Regions from separate parts of the Burkholderia metallica genome, predicted to be linked through region 1. Evidence: predicted binding sites of a transcription regulator. Region 1 holds the regulator's gene; the other holds the start of a gene.
What was found. The regulator LexA, encoded in region 1, represses DNA repair genes until DNA is damaged. The targets are predictions, from matches to a motif close to ACTGTATNNNNATACAGT.

Region 2: a site for LexA is predicted at 3,546-3,563, ahead of imuA (translesion DNA synthesis-associated protein ImuA). Genes of this name have one in related genera too.

The regions. Positions count from the first base shown of each region.
Region 1 covers NZ_CP013401.1:1,767,289-1,774,935, reverse strand. The annotation lists gene cysT (sulfate ABC transporter permease subunit CysT) at 1-384, opposite strand, end outside; gene WJ16_RS08015 (sulfate ABC transporter substrate-binding protein) at 507-1,544, opposite strand; gene lexA (transcriptional repressor LexA) at 1,809-2,456, shown strand; gene WJ16_RS08005 (hypothetical protein) at 2,483-2,818, shown strand; gene WJ16_RS08000 (DUF2939 domain-containing protein) at 2,848-3,552, shown strand; gene WJ16_RS07995 (universal stress protein) at 3,640-4,137, opposite strand; gene nodI (nodulation factor ABC transporter ATP-binding protein NodI) at 4,473-5,387, shown strand; gene WJ16_RS07985 (ABC transporter permease) at 5,394-6,227, shown strand; gene WJ16_RS07980 (hypothetical protein) at 6,273-6,695, opposite strand; gene WJ16_RS07975 (permease) at 6,806-7,647, opposite strand, start outside.
Region 2 covers NZ_CP013401.1:3,194,025-3,201,671, reverse strand. The annotation lists gene WJ16_RS14445 (VF_A0006 family four-cysteine protein) at 1-155, opposite strand, end outside; gene WJ16_RS14440 (ABC transporter substrate-binding protein) at 481-1,446, shown strand; gene WJ16_RS14435 (ABC transporter permease) at 1,591-2,487, shown strand; gene WJ16_RS14430 (ABC transporter ATP-binding protein) at 2,489-3,283, shown strand; gene imuA (translesion DNA synthesis-associated protein ImuA) at 3,577-4,284, shown strand; gene WJ16_RS14420 (Y-family DNA polymerase) at 4,217-5,704, shown strand; gene WJ16_RS14415 (error-prone DNA polymerase) at 5,711-7,647, shown strand, end outside.

The DNA of each region.
Region 1 (7,647 bases):
GCCGACCCAGCCGTTGGTCGCATAGACGGCCGCGAGCGAGATGCCGGCGACCGACGTCGGCAGCGCGAACGGCAGGTCGACGATCGCGTCGACGAGGCGCTTGAACGGGAACGTGTAGCGCACGAGCACCCACGCGACGAGAAAGCCGAACACGGCGTTGATCAGCGCGCCGCCGAGCGCGGACGCGAACGTCAGCCGGTACGACGCGAGCACGCGCGGCGACGTGACGGCGGTGACGAACTGGTCCCACGACAGCGTCGCGGTCTTCAGGAACGTGGCGGCGAGCGGGATCAGCACCACGAGGCTTAAATAGGCCACCGTGATGCCGAGCGTCACGCCGAAACCGGGCAGCGCGCTCGGCTTGCGAAAGGTGTACGTCGTCATCGGATGCTCTTGCTGGGTCGATGCTGCTCATGGGTCCGACGCAAACGCCGGCGCAGTGAATCGCGCCGGCGGCCCGTCGGGGATGCGGCGCGCTGTCGTGGCGCGCCGCTGTCGTTATGGCGTTACTGCGGCTTGTAGATCGAATCGAACACGCCGCCGTCCGCGAAATGCGTCTTCTGCGCATTCGTCCAGCCGCCGAACGTATCGTCGACCGTGTACAGCTTCAGCTTCGGGAACTGCTTCGTGAGCTCCGCCGGCACGTTCTTCGAGCGCGGCCGGTAGTAGTTGCGCGCGGCGATCTCCTGGCCCTGCGGGCTGTACAGGAAGTTCAGGTACGCGTCGGCCAGCTTGCGCGTGCCCTTCTTGTCGACCACCTTGTCGACCACCGCGACCGGCGGCTCGGCCAGGATGCTCACCGACGGCACGACGATCTCGAACTTGTCGGTGCCGAATTCCTTCACCGACAGGAACGCCTCGTTTTCCCACGCGATCAGCACGTCGCCGATCCCGCGCTGCACGAAGCTCGTGGTCGCGCCGCGCGCGCCCGAATCGAGCACGCCTGCGTTCTTGTAGAGCTTCGTGACGAATTCCTTCGCCGTCTGCTCGTTGCCGCCCGGCTTGTGCACCGCGTACGCCCATGCGGCCAGGTAGTTCCAGCGCGCGCCGCCCGACGTCTTCGGGTTCGGCGTGACGATCGAGATGCCCGGCTTGGTCAGGTCGTCCCAGTCCTTGATCCCCTTCGGGTTGCCCTTGCGCACCAGGAACACGATCGTCGACGTGTACGGCGATGCGTTGTCGGGCAGGCGCTTCTGCCAGTCCTTGCTGACGAGCCCCTTGTTCGCGAGCGCGTCGATGTCGTACGCAAGCGCCAGCGTGACGACGTCGGCCTGCAGGCCGTCGAGCACCGAGCGCGCCTGCGCGCCCGAGCCGCCGTGCGACTGCTTGAAGTTGACGGTCTCGCCCGTCTTCGCCTTCCACTCCTTGCCGAACGCCTGGTTGAAGTCCTGATACAGCTCGCGCGTCGGGTCGTACGACACGTTCAGGAAAGTCGTATCGGCCTGCGCGTGCGTCGCGACGCCCAGCGCCGCCGCCGCGCCCAGCGCGAGTGTTGCGATCAGGCGGCCCACTCCGCCCACCAGCCCCGTATTGCGCTTGCCCATCCTTGGTTCTCCAGTGTTGTCGGTATTGCGATGTCGGGCCAGTCTAGCGAACGGGTTACATGATTAAAAATAATCGTTCCTCATTTTTTAATACTCAAAAGTGCTAACGCAGACGGGATGGACGGTTGCGGCAGATGAACCGGCGTCCGGGCGTCGCGAAATCGCGTCGGAACCGGCGCGATCGCGTCGAACCTCAAGTAACACTTGAAATTCCCGAACTACTGTATAAAAATACAGCTCACTGTCTATCCATACAGTTGAGCCATGACCAAACTCACCGCCCGTCAGCAGCAAGTGTTCGACTTGATCCGTCGCGCGATCGAGCGCTCCGGATTCCCGCCCACCCGCGCCGAGATCGCGGCCGAACTGGGCTTCAGCTCGCCGAATGCGGCCGAGGAGCACCTGCGCGCGCTGGCGCGCAAAGGCGTGATCGAGCTGGCAGCCGGCGCGTCGCGCGGCATCCGCCTGCTCGGCATCGACGATGCCCCGCACCAGTTCACGCTGCCGCATGCCGGCCTGATGCAGCTGTCGCTGCCGCTCGTCGGCCGCGTGGCAGCCGGTAGCCCGATCCTCGCGCAGGAGCACATCTCGCAGCATTACGCGTGCGATCCCGCGCTGTTCTCCAGCAAGCCCGACTACCTGCTGAAAGTGCGCGGCCTGTCGATGCGCGACGCCGGCATCCTCGACGGCGACCTCCTCGCGGTGCAGAAGCGCACCGAAGCGAAGGACGGCCAGATCATCGTCGCGCGTCTCGGCGACGACGTCACCGTCAAGCGCCTGATGCGCCGGCCCGGCGGCCTCGAGCTGATCGCGGAGAACCCTGATTACGAAAACATCTTCGTCAAGGCCGGCAGCGCGGAATTCGCGCTGGAAGGCATCGCCGTCGGACTGATCCGATCAGGCGAACTCTGACATTCCGTCTCGCTGAGGAGAACATCATGGAACGCCTTTCCCGTCTGCTGCCTTTCCGTCAATTCGGCCGCCTCCGTCACTTGCGCGGCCGGACGCCCTGCGCACCGCTGTCCGCGGCGGCGCCCGTGCAAGAAGAAGTCGCAGTCGAACGGCAGGCGTCCCTGCTGCCGTCGGCGCTGCCCGCTTTCGCGCGGGTCTCGCTGAACGCCGGCCTGAATCACGCGGAACCCGCGCGCCGTGCGCCGGTGCGTGTGTATCACGGCCGTTCGCGCCTGATCATGGTCGGCACGATCGATGCCGTGTGCCGGATGATCGATCGCTGCATCGCCGAGGAACGATCGGCTACGCCGGGCGGTCTCTGATTGCGGAACCTGTCCGCACCGGAGGCAACGTGACCGGATCGCCGCGCCGCGCATGGCGGCTCAAGCCCCTGTTGATCGTCGTGCTGGCCGTCGCCATCGTCGCGGCGATCGGCTATGCGTACGCGTCGCCGTACATCGCGATCGGTCGCCTGAAATCGGCGATCGATGCGCGCGATGCGCAGGCCATCAGCGAATATGTCGATTTTCCGTCGCTGCGCATCAGCCTGAAGCAGCAAGTCACGGAAGAGTTGATGCGCCGGATCGACGCAGTGAAGAAGGACAATCCGTTCGCGGTGATCGGTGCGCTGATCGGGGCCGCGCTGATCGGCCCGCTCGTCGATGCCTACGCGACGCCGGAAGGCGTGGCCGCGTTGATGAGCGGATTGCCGCCGCGCGGCAATCCGGGTGAGCGCCCACCTGAATGGTCGAATCCGCCGCCGAGCAGCCCGCCGGCCGCGCCATCCGCCAATCCGGCTCCGGCGAGCACGGTCACGCCGGGCAGCAACGCGGCTGCTACCGCCGCATCATCGCCGCCTGCGCCCGCCGCCGTACCGGCCAGCGCGGTCGATGCCGCACCATCACCGCATCCGCAGCAAACCAGCGCCGGCTACCGGAATATCGACGAATTTGTCGTGACCTATCAGCGCAGTGCCGACGGCACACGCTATGCGGCGATCTTTCACCGCTTCGGGCTGTTTTCGTGGAAGTTGTCTTCGATCGACCTGCACGCCTAGCAGGCCGCGCTCGACGCTCGCGCCGCCGAAGCGGTGCGGCACCTAGCCGGCACGCATCACCGGCCAGATAGCCATCGAGTCTTCAGATCATTTGCCGTTCGCCGTCGCGGCTTCACGCTCGCGCGCGATTTCGGCCTTCTGCTCTTCCGCCGACGAACACGCAACCAGGATGCTGCAGTTCACGCGATCGAGCAGTTGCGTGTTGCCCGAGCCCATCCACCATCTCGATAGCCCGCTGCGGCATCGATGGCCGACCACGACGAGGTCGACCTTCAGCTCCGTCGCGAGATTCGCGATTTCGTCGATCGGATAGCCGAACGCGAAATGGCCTTCGGCCTGCACGCCGCGTTCGCGCAGCCAGTTCACCCCTTCCTGCAGGATTTCACGCGCGGTTTCCTCGAACCGGCCGCACGCGACGTCGGTCAGCAAACCGGCGCTCTGCGCGATGCTCGAGCGCATGTCGACGACCGACAGCAAATGCGTCTCGGCCTTCAGGTCCATCGCGAGATTGGCGCCGCAACGCAGGGCCTTGCGCCCTTCGAGCGTGCCGTCGTAACACAGCAGAATCTTGTTGTAGCTAGCCATGAAACCTCCCTGTCGCCAACGAGCCTACGTATTCATCATGGTGCGCCGCAATTCAGGACGCAAGGGATGGAAAACGCTGATTCGCCCCGCTCGGCGCGTGCGCAATGATGCGGTGCACGATCGGTGCGCGCATGCATCGCACCGTGCAGGGATGCGCTGAAGAGACGCAGCCGATGCACTAGAATGGCCCGTTCGTACTCCAGCGGGCCATCGGGCGCCGGCGTCGTGCGCTTCGGTCATGCCCATGTGACTCGCAATCGTCCGATCGGTTCGCACGCCGGCCACGCATCCGGCAGCGGAATGCGTCCGCGCCCGCTTACAACGACGACCTGCCCATGTCCGTTGCACCGATCGATTTCCGGAACGTCGAAAAGCACTATGGCGACAAGCTCGTCGTCAACGATCTGTCGTTCACCGTCCAAGCCGGCGAATGCTACGGCCTGCTCGGGCCGAACGGCGCCGGCAAGACCACCACGCTGAAAATGCTGCTCGGCCTCGCGCATCCCGATGCCGGCACCATTTCGCTCTGCGGCGAACCGGTTCCAGCGCGTGCGCGGTTTGCGCGCCGGCGCGTCGGCGTCGTCCCGCAGTTCGACAATCTCGACCCCGACTTCACCGTGCGCGAGAACCTGGTCGTCTTCAGCCGCTATTTCGGGATGTCGGCGCAGGCTGCGCGCGCGCTCGTGAAGCCGCTGCTCGAATTCGCGAAGCTCGAGAACAAGGCCGATGCGAAGGTCGGCGAGTTGTCGGGCGGCATGAAGCGCCGCCTGACGCTGGCCCGCGCGCTCGTCAACGATCCCGACGTGCTGGTGCTCGACGAGCCGACGACGGGCCTCGACCCGCAGGCGCGTCACCTGATGTGGGAACGGCTGCGCTCGCTGCTCGCGCGCGGCAAGACGATCCTGATCACCACGCACTTCATGGAAGAAGCCGAACGCCTGTGCGATCGCCTGTGCGTGATCGAGGAAGGCCGCAAGATCGCCGAAGGCGCGCCGCACGCGCTGATCGAATCGGAGATCGGCTGCGACGTGATCGAGATCTACGGGCCCGATCCGGCCACGCTGCGCGACGAGCTGTCGGCGTTCGCGAAGCGCACCGAGATCAGCGGCGAGACACTGTTCTGCTACGTGAGCGATCCGGAACCGCTCAGCGCGCGGCTCAAGGGTCGTACGGGGTTGCGCTATCTGCATCGCCCGGCCAATCTGGAAGATGTGTTCCTGCGGCTCACGGGTCGCGACATGCAGGACTGATCGATCATGGACGTGCGCAATTATTCCGCCGCCGCACCGTCGGCACCGCCGCGCGTGTCGCGCTTCGCGATCGCGATGCCCGCGAACGCGACCAACTGGATCGCCGTCTGGCGGCGCAACTATCTCGTCTGGCGCAAGCTCGCGCTCGCATCGATGTTCGGCAATCTTGCCGATCCGATGATCTATCTGTTCGGGTTGGGCTTCGGGCTCGGGCTGATGCTCGGCCATGTCGACGGCGTGTCGTATATCGCGTTCCTCGCGGCCGGCACGGTGGGGTCGAGCGTGATGATGTCCGCGAGCTTCGAGTCGATGTATTCCGGTTTCTCGCGGATGCACGTGCAGCGCACGTGGGAAGCGATCATGCATACGCCGCTCGCGCTCGGCGACATCGTGCTCGGGGAGATCGTCTGGGGGGCCAGCAAGGCAATGCTGTCGGGGGCCGCGATCATGCTCGTCGCGGGCGCGCTGGGTTACGCGCAGTTTCCGTCGATGCTCGCGGCGCTGCCCGTGATCGCGCTCGCGGGCCTCGCATTCGCAAGCCTCGCGATGATCGTCACGGCGCTCGCGCCGTCCTACGACTTCTTCATGTTCTACCAGACGCTCGTGCTGACGCCGATGCTGCTGCTGTCGGGTGTATTCTTCCCGACCGCGCAGTTGCCGCCGCTCGCGCAGCACGCGGCGCAGGCGCTGCCGCTCGCGAACGCGGTCGAGCTGATCCGGCCCGCGATGCTCGGCCGGCCGGCGGCCGACGTCGCGTTGCACGTCGCGGTGCTCGCCGGCTACGCGGTGGGCGGCTTCCTGCTGTCCGCGTGGCTGTTCCGGCGGCGGATGATGCGCTGACGGCCGGCGCACCGGGCGCCGGCTTCATGCCTTCACGCGACGACGTTATTCGTCGTCGTCGCTCCACGGGATCTCGACGTCGGTCAGGAACGCGACGGTCGCAAGCGGCCCCCCTTCCTGGCGGCCGAGCTTGCCGTCCGCGCGATGCCATTCGACACGGAACTGCGTACCCGGATCGTCGGCAATCAGATAGACCGTGCGCAGCTCTTCCTTGTCGGCTTCGTCCACCGGGCCGTCGAACGACACCAGCATCTTCTGCGGCCACAGGCCGTTGACCGGATCGTAAATGCGGTCGCCCTGCGGAATGTCGATGCTGGCCTCGACGCCGATGGTTGCGGAAGCCTCGATGATCATCGTGCCGAGTGCGTTCAGCACGGCCGTCGCCCGCGCGGAATTGGCCTGGCGGATCGCGAGATCGCCGCGCGTCAGCGCCTTTTCGAGTCGAGGATGAATCTTCGGTTGGGTCATGCGTTTTCCTGTTTGCTTCTTGTAAATGGCGCCGCATACGTGAAACAGCAGCGCCGGGTGAATACGACGATTACGACGATTGCGCCCGACTGGCGCGCCGCCTGCGCGTGTCAGAACCCGAGCGCGACCGCGAGCAGGCCGCTCGCGATCCCGAACACGACGACGAGGATCGCGACGATGGCCAGCATGTAAGGCTTGAACGAACGCGCGAGCATCGCGAGCGACGGCACGCTGATCGGCGGCAGCGTCATCAGCAGCGCGGCGGCCGGGCCGACGCCCATGCCGAGCGACAGCATCGCCTGGATGATCGGCACCTCGCCGGCCGTCGGGATCACGAACAGCATGCCGGCCACCGCGAATGCGACGATCCAGCCGAGATGATTGCCGATGTCCGGACCGATATGCGGGAACAGCCACGCGCGCGCGGCGCCGAGCAGCAGCACGAGCACGATGTATTCGGGCACGAGCCGCACGGCCATGCGCGCGAGCAGCTTCATCCAGCGGACGAACGGATTGCCGGCCGCGGCCTGCTCGGCCGCCAGCGCGGCGAGCTGCGCGTCGTCGATGCTGCGGTCTTCAGGGCGTGCGATACGGTTCAGCAAATAGCCGATCCCGAACACCATCGCGATGCCGAGCACGAGGCGCAGCGCGCTCCAGTGCCAGCCGAGCACGAAGCCCATGAAGACCAGCGCCGCCGGGTTCAACACCGTATTGCCGAGCCAGAACGCGACCGCGCCGCCCGGCGACGCGTGGCGCGCACGCAGCCCCGCGACGACCGGCGCCGCGCAGCACGTGCACATCATGCCGGGCAGTGACAGCAGACCGCCGGCGGCGACGCTGCCGAAGCCGGTGCGGCCGAGCACGCGCGCGACCCAGTGCGCGGGCAGCAGCGCCTGCACGGCCGAGCCGAGCAGCAGGCCCAGCACCATCGCCTGCCAGATCGCCTTGCCGT
Region 2 (7,647 bases), 1.4 Mb from region 1:
TGGATCAACTGGGCCGCCGCGCCGTTGCGGCTTTCGCGCAGCGCATTGAGCATGCAGTCGTCGTATTGCGCGTTGCCGTCGGTCAGTGCGAACGCCGCGCCCGGCAGCGCCAGCGCGGCAGCGACGATTGCGACGGCTCGGATCCCCCGTTTCATCTGCCCTCCGATGGATTGGGTCGGCCGACAGCATAGCGTAAAGTCGCGAGCGCGGCCGACGCGTTGGCCGGCTCGGGCCGGTGCCGCCACCGGCGGGGCTTTGGACGCATTCGCGACGATTCGGGGAGGCTGCGCCCGGCGCGTCGCGCGAAAGCTGGAAGTCAGGCGGTGGTCTGTGGAAATGGTATCCTCGTGCGTTCGCCGCCTCACCCTTTCCCGGGGCGTGCGCGGGCCGATCGTCGCGTCGCGTACGCGCGGCGGCGCCCGTCCGACGGCGGCGGGAATCCATCATCCAGAACCGACACAATACGGGGGAGACACACCCATGAAGCGTTTCAAGACTTTCGCGATCCGTTCGATCACGGCCGGCGTGGCCGCGCTCGCGCTGGCCGGCGCCGCGCACGCACAGACCGTCAAGGTGCTGTCGATCGTCGATCACCCCGCGCTCGACGCGATCCGCGACGGCGTGCGCGCCGAACTGAAGGCGCAAGGCTACGGCGACGACAAGCTCAAGTGGGAATACCAGAGCGCGCAGGGCAACACGGGCACGGCCGCGCAGATCGCGCGCAAGTTCGTCGGCGACCAGCCCGACGTGATCGTCGCGATCGCGACGCCGGCCGCGCAGGCGGTGGTCGCGTCGACGAAGAGCGTGCCGGTCGTCTATTCGGGCGTGACCGATCCGGTCGCCGCGCAGCTCGTGAAGGGCTGGGGCCCGTCGGGCACCAACGTGACGGGCGTATCCGACAAGCTGCCGCTCGATCGCCAGGTCGCGCTGATCAAGCGCGTCGTGCCGAATGCGAAGACGGTCGGCATGGTCTACAACCCGGGCGAGGCGAACTCGGTCGTCGTCGTGAAGGAGCTCAAGGAGATTCTCGCGAAGCAGGGGATGACGCTGAAGGAAGCGGCCGCGCCGCGTACCGTCGACATCGGCCCGGCCGCGAAGAGCCTGATCGGCAAGGTCGACGTGATCTACACGAACACCGACAACAACGTCGTGTCCGCGTACGAAGCGCTCGTGAAGGTCGCGAACGAAGCGAAGATCCCGCTCGTCGCCGGCGACACCGACAGCGTGAAGCGCGGCGGCATCGCGGCGCTCGGCATCAACTACGGCGACCTCGGCCGCCAGACGGGCAAGGTCGTCGCGCGCATCCTGAAGGGCGAGAAGCCGGGCGCGATCGCGTCGGAGACGAGCAGCAACCTCGAATTGTTCGCGAACACGGGCGCGGCCGCGAAGCAGGGCGTCACGCTGTCACCGGATCTGCTCAAGGACGCGAAGACGGTCATCAAGTAAGCATGTAAGCGGTCCGACCGCCGCGCTTGCGGGCCCGATCCGGGCCCGAACGACACCGCCGGACGGGCGGCTCCCACCCGGGGCCGCCCGTTCGCTTCGCCCGGCCGTACACGTGAGGCCGGGAAGCAACAGGATTTCCCCATCATGTCTCTGTTCTCGTTTCTGGGCGCACTGGAGATCGGCCTGATCTTCAGCCTCGTCGCCCTCGGGGTGCTGATCTCGTTTCGCATCCTCAACTTCCCCGACCTCACCGTCGACGGCAGCTTTCCGCTCGGCGGCGCCGTCGCCGCGACGCTGATCTCGGCCGGCTACGACCCGTTCAGCTCGACCTGCATCGCGATCGTCGCGGGCGCGGTGGCCGGCTTCATCACCGGCTGGCTCAACGTGCGCCTGAAGATCATGGATCTGCTCGCCAGTATCCTGATGATGATCGCGCTCTACTCGGTGAACCTGCGGATCATGGGCCGGCCGAACGTGCCGCTCATCACCGAGCCCACCCTCTTCACCGTGCTGCAGCCCGACTGGATGCCCGACTACGTGCTGCGCCCGGCGCTGCTCGCGATCGTCGTCGTGGTCGCGAAGCTCGGCCTCGACTGGTTCTTCTCGTCGCAGCTCGGCCTCGCGATGCGCGCGACCGGCGCGAACCCGCGGATGGCACGCGCGCAGGGCATCGCGACGGGCCGCGCGACGCTCGCCGGGATGGCGCTGTCGAATGCGCTCGTCGCGCTCGCCGGCGCGTTGTTCGCGCAGACGCAGGGCGGCGCGGACATCTCGATGGGGATCGGCACGATCGTGATCGGGCTGGCCGCCGTGATCATCGGCGAGACGCTGCTGCCCGCGCGCCGGCTCGTGCTGACGACGCTCGCCGTCGTGCTCGGCGCGATCGTCTACCGCTTCTTCATCGCGCTCGCGCTGAACAGCGAATTCATCGGTCTGAAGGCGCAGGATCTGAACCTCGTGACGGCCGCGCTCGTCACGATCGCGCTTGTGCTGCCGGCGACGCGCAAGAAGCTGTTTGCGCGCAAGAACGGAGGGGCCTGACATGCTGTCCGCACACGATCTCAAACTCACGTTCAATCCCGGCACGCCGATCGAGACGCGCGCGCTGCGCGGGTTGTCGCTCGACATTCCCGACGGCCAGTTCGTCGCGGTGATCGGCTCGAACGGCGCCGGCAAGTCGACCTTCCTCAATGCGGTCAGCGGCGACCAGCGCGTCGATTCGGGGCGCATCGCGATCGACGGCACGGACGTCACGCGCAAGGCCGCGTGGGATCGCGCGCACCTCGTCGCGCGCGTGTTCCAGGATCCGATGGCCGGCACCTGCGAGGCGCTGACGATCGAGGAGAACATGGCGCTCGCGATGGCGCGCGGTGCGCGGCGCGGCTTTCGTGCCGCGCTCGACCGGCCGTCGCGCGAGCTGTTCCGCGACAAGCTGCGGCTGCTGAACCTCGGCCTCGAAAACCGTCTGACCGACCGGATCGGGCTGCTGTCGGGCGGCCAGCGGCAGGCGGTGAGCCTGCTGATGGCGTCGCTGCGGCCGTCGCGGATCCTGCTGCTCGACGAGCATACGGCCGCGCTCGACCCGAAGACGGCTGCGTTCGTGCTGGAACTGACCGCGCGCATCGTCGCCGAGGGCAAGCTGACGACGATGATGGTCACGCACAGCATGCGGCAGGCGCTCGATTACGGCGAGCGCACGGTGATGCTGCACCAGGGGCAGGTCGTGCTCGACGTGTCGGGCGACGCGCGCAAGGGGCTCGACGTGCCGGATCTGCTGCAGATGTTCGAGAAGGTGCGTCACGAGCAGCTCGACGACGACGCGTTGCTGCTCGGCTGACGGCGGCGGGCGGGCCGGCGCGGTGTGCGATGTGCGCATCGTGCCGGCTGGCCGCTCGGCACGATCCGGCCCGGTTGCGCGATCCGGTTCACGTGGGTCGCCCCGGCGCCGCAAAGGCGTGGCGGGCATTCGCCCGCGCGATCCGGCGAGGCCGGGAACGACGCGCCGTAACAGAGTGAGTTCGCCGGCTTTTCACCGGTCTTTGATCTGACGAAAGAGCGGTTTCGTACCAGGACTGTGCGACGTGCACACATTGCCATATACTGTATATCCATACAGTTGTGGGTGGCGTCATGCTCGCATCCTCCATTTCTCCCGAATCCCTTCATCCATCGCTCTGGCGCGGCTCGCAGCTCGCGCGCGGCGGTCCGCGCACGATCGAGACCGGTTTCGCGCCGCTGTCGGCCGAGTTGCCGGGCGGCGGCTGGCCGGTCGGCGGGCTCGTCGAACTGCTGGCCGCGCAGCCGGGCTGCGGCGAGATGCGGCTGCTCGCCCCCGCGCTTGCCCGCACCGTCAGCGCCCGGCGTCCGCTCGCGCTCGTCGCGCCGCCGCAAGCGCCGCATGCAACCGCGCTCGCCAGTCTCGGCGTGCCGGCCGACGCGCTGCTGTGGCTGCGCGCCGGCACCCGCACGGATGCGCTGTGGGCCGCCGAGCAGGCGCTCAAGACCGGCTGCTGCGGCGCGCTGCTGCTGTGGCAGGACGCGCGGCCCGACGCGCTGCGGCGGCTGCATCTCGCGGCCGCGCGCACGGGCGACACGCTGTTCGTGATGCTGCGCCCGCTGTCGGCCGAGCGCCAACCGTCGCCGGCCGTGCTGCGCGTCGCGCTGTACCCGGTGCCGGGCGGCGTGTCGCTCGACATCGTCAAGCGGCGCGGCCCCGCACGCAGCGAGCCGCTCGTGCTCGACCTGCCGTCGCCCATCGTGGAGAGCCGCTATGCGCGTCTTGCTCGGCATCCATCTGCCGCGCCTGCCGCTCGACGTGTGCGTCGCGCCTCCGTCTGACGGCGAGGCTGGCGGCGCCGGCCGGGCGGTGCTCGAGCAGGGTGTCGTGCTGATCGCCGACGCGGCCGCGCACCGGCAGGGCGTGCGCGCGGGCATGAAGCGCGGCGGCGTGCTCACGCTCGCCCCGCACACGCAGCTCGTCGAACGCGATCCCGCCCGCGAGGCCGATGCGCTGCGCGCGGTCGCGCTCGCGTTGCTGCGCTTTTCGCCGTGCGTCGCGCTCGACGACGAAGCCACGCTGATCGTTGACGTCGGCCCGAGCCTGCGGCTGTTCGGCGGGTTGCCGTCGCTGTGCCGCCAGGTGCGCGCGACGCTCGCGGCGCTCGGCTATGCGGCGCGCCTGTCCGCCGCGCCGACCGGGCGCGGCGCGTGGCTGCTCGCGCGCACGTCGGCCCGGGCGCGCATCCGGCGCCGCATCGCGAGGCCGGCTTCGCTCGTCCGTTCGCTCGACAGGCTGCCGTGCGTGCTGCTGCCCGATGCGCGCCCGTATGCGGGCTGGTTCGACGGCCTCGGTTGCCGCACGCTCGCCGATCTGCGCGGCCTGCCGCGCGCGGGGCTGCAGCGCCGCTGCGGTCCCGCGCTGCTGGCCGCGCTCGATCGTGCGTACGGCGATGCGGTCGAGCCGCTTGCATGGATGGCGGTGCCGCCCGTGTTCGATGTGCGGCTCGAATTGCCGGAGCGCGTCGAATACGCGGAAGCCGTGCTGTTCGCCGCGCGGCGGCTCGTCGCGCAGCTGTGCGGCTGGCTGGCCGCGCGGCAACTGTCGCTGGCCGCGATGACGTTCGATCTCGAGCACGAGCGCGGCCGCCAGGCCGTGCCGCCGACGCCGCTCGAACTCGCGTTCGCCGCGCCCGTGCGCGACGACGCGCACTTCATGCGGCTGCTCGGCGAGCGGCTCGCGCGCGTCGAGTTGCCGGCCGCGGTGATCGCGGTGCGTCTGCAAGCCACGCGCGTCGAATCGGTTGCGCCGCCGGCCGAGGATCTCTTTCCCGAGCCGGGCGGCACGCGCGAGACGCGCGCGCGGCTGTTCGAGCTGCTGGTCGCGCGGCTCGGCGCGGACAACGTGCTGCGCGCGGCACCCGTTGCCGATCACCGGCCCGAGGCCGCGAACCGCTGGCTGCCGCTCGATGCGCAGGCCGGCAAGCCGGCGGCCGGGCCGCCGGCGGTGCCACCGAGGCCCGCGTGGCTGCTGGACGAGCCGCTGCCGTTGCTGATGCGTGAGAACCGGCCGGTCTTTCATACGCCGCTCAGGATGATGTCGTCGGTGGAGCGGATCGAGGCCGGGTGGTTCGACGATCAGTTCGCGGCGCGCGATTACTGCGTCGCGCAGGACGAGGCCGGTGCGTGCTACTGGGTGTTCAAGGAGCGGGCAGGGAGCGAGGCCGAGCCGCGCTGGTTCCTGCACGGCCTGTTCGGGTGAGTGGCGATGGTTGCGGAATTCAGCTGGCTGCCCGATTACGCGGAGTTGTTCTGCCGTTCGAACTTTTCGTTCCTGCATGGCGCGTCGCATGCGGAGGAACTGGTCGAGCGTGCGGCCGAACTCGGTTATCGCGGGATCGCGATCACCGACGAATGCTCGCTCGCCGGCGCGCCGCGCATGCATGTCGCGGCGAAGGCGAAAGGGTTGCCGCTCGTCATCGGGTCGTATTTCGAAGTCACGCCGGATGAGGTCGCGCCCGGCCACGATCCGGGCCCCGGCGCGTTCGGGCTCGTGCTGCTCGCGCAAAACCGCGAGGGCTACGGCAACCTGTCCGAGCTGATTTCGTGGCGGCGGATGGAGGCGCCGAAGGGCACTTACAAGCTGACGTCGCGGATGCTGTCGGCACCGCCTGCCGAGTTTGCGCACTTGCGCGGCATGTCCGACTGCTTCGCGATTCTCGTGCCCACGTATCCGGTGCGTGCCGATGTACTCGATGCGCAGGTCGCGTGGTTTCGCGCGACCTTCGGCGAGCGGGCACGGCTCGGACTCGTGCAACTGCAGCGCGCGCTGGATGGTGTGCAGCGCGACGAGATTCGTGCGGCCGGCAAACGGCGCGGCGTGCCCATCGTCGCGCTCGGCGACGTGACGATGCATAGGCGCTCATGCAAGCCGTTGCAGGACGTGATGACGGCGATTCGCATCGGGATGTCGGTTTCGGAATGCGGCTATGCGCTGGCGCCGAATGCGGAACAGCATCTGCGTTTGCGGCAGCGGATCGGACTGTTGTTCGCGCCGGACGAGATCGCGCAGACGTGCGCGATGCTCGATGCGTGCGGTTTCTCTCTCGACGAGTTGAAGTATGAATATCCGCTTGAACTCGTGCCGCGCGGACATACGCCGACCAGTTACCTGAAGCAGGAGACGTGGGCCGGGGTCGCTCGACGTTATTGGAATGGTGTGCCGGACAAAGTGGCAAAGCAGATCAGGTATGAACTTGGCCTGATCGCGAAACTGGAGTACGAGCCGTTTTTCCTGACCGTCTACGACATCGTCAAATACGCGCGCAGCCAGAACATCCTGTGCCAGGGACGAGGCTCGGCGGCGAACTCGGTCGTCTGCTACTGCCTGGGTATCACCGAGGTGAAACCCGAGCAGAGCACGATGCTGTTCGAGCGCTTCATCAGCGAGGAACGCGGCGAGCCGCCCGACATCGACGTCGACTTTGAGCACCAGCGCCGGGAAGAGGTCATTCAGCATATCTACAGGAAATACGGCAAGGATCGCGCGGCCATCGCGGCCGCCGTATCGACTTACCGCCCGCGCGGCGTACTGCGCGAAACCGGCAAGGCGCTCGGCGTCGATCCGATGCTGATCGATCGCGTCGCGAAAGGGCATCGCTGGTTCGACGGTAGCCGCGATCTGCTGCAGCAATTCGCGTCGACCGGGCTCGATCCCGCAACGCCGCTGATTCGCACCTGGGCCGAACTGGCGGGGCGATTGCTCAATTTCCCGCGCCACCTGTCGCAGCACTCGGGCGGCTTCGTGATCAGCCGCGGCAAGCTCACACGGCTCGTGCCCGTCGAGAACGCCGCAATGGACGGGCGGCGCGTGATCCAGTGGGACAAGGACGATCTCGAAGCACTCGGGCTGATGAAGGTCGACGTGCTCGCGCTCGGCATGCTGTCGGCGCTGCATCGCGCATTCGACATGCGTACCGCGTGGCGCGGGCCGCCGTTACCGGATGGCAAGCCGTTCACGCTGAAGCACATTCCGCAGAACGACGAAGCGACCTACGACATGATCTGTCGCGCCGACACGATCGGCGTGTTCCAGATCGAGTCGCGCGCGCAGATGTCGATGCTGCCGCGCCTGCGCCCGCGGACTTACTACGATCTGGTGATCGAGGTGGCGATCGTGCGGCCGGGGCCGATCCAGGGCGGGGC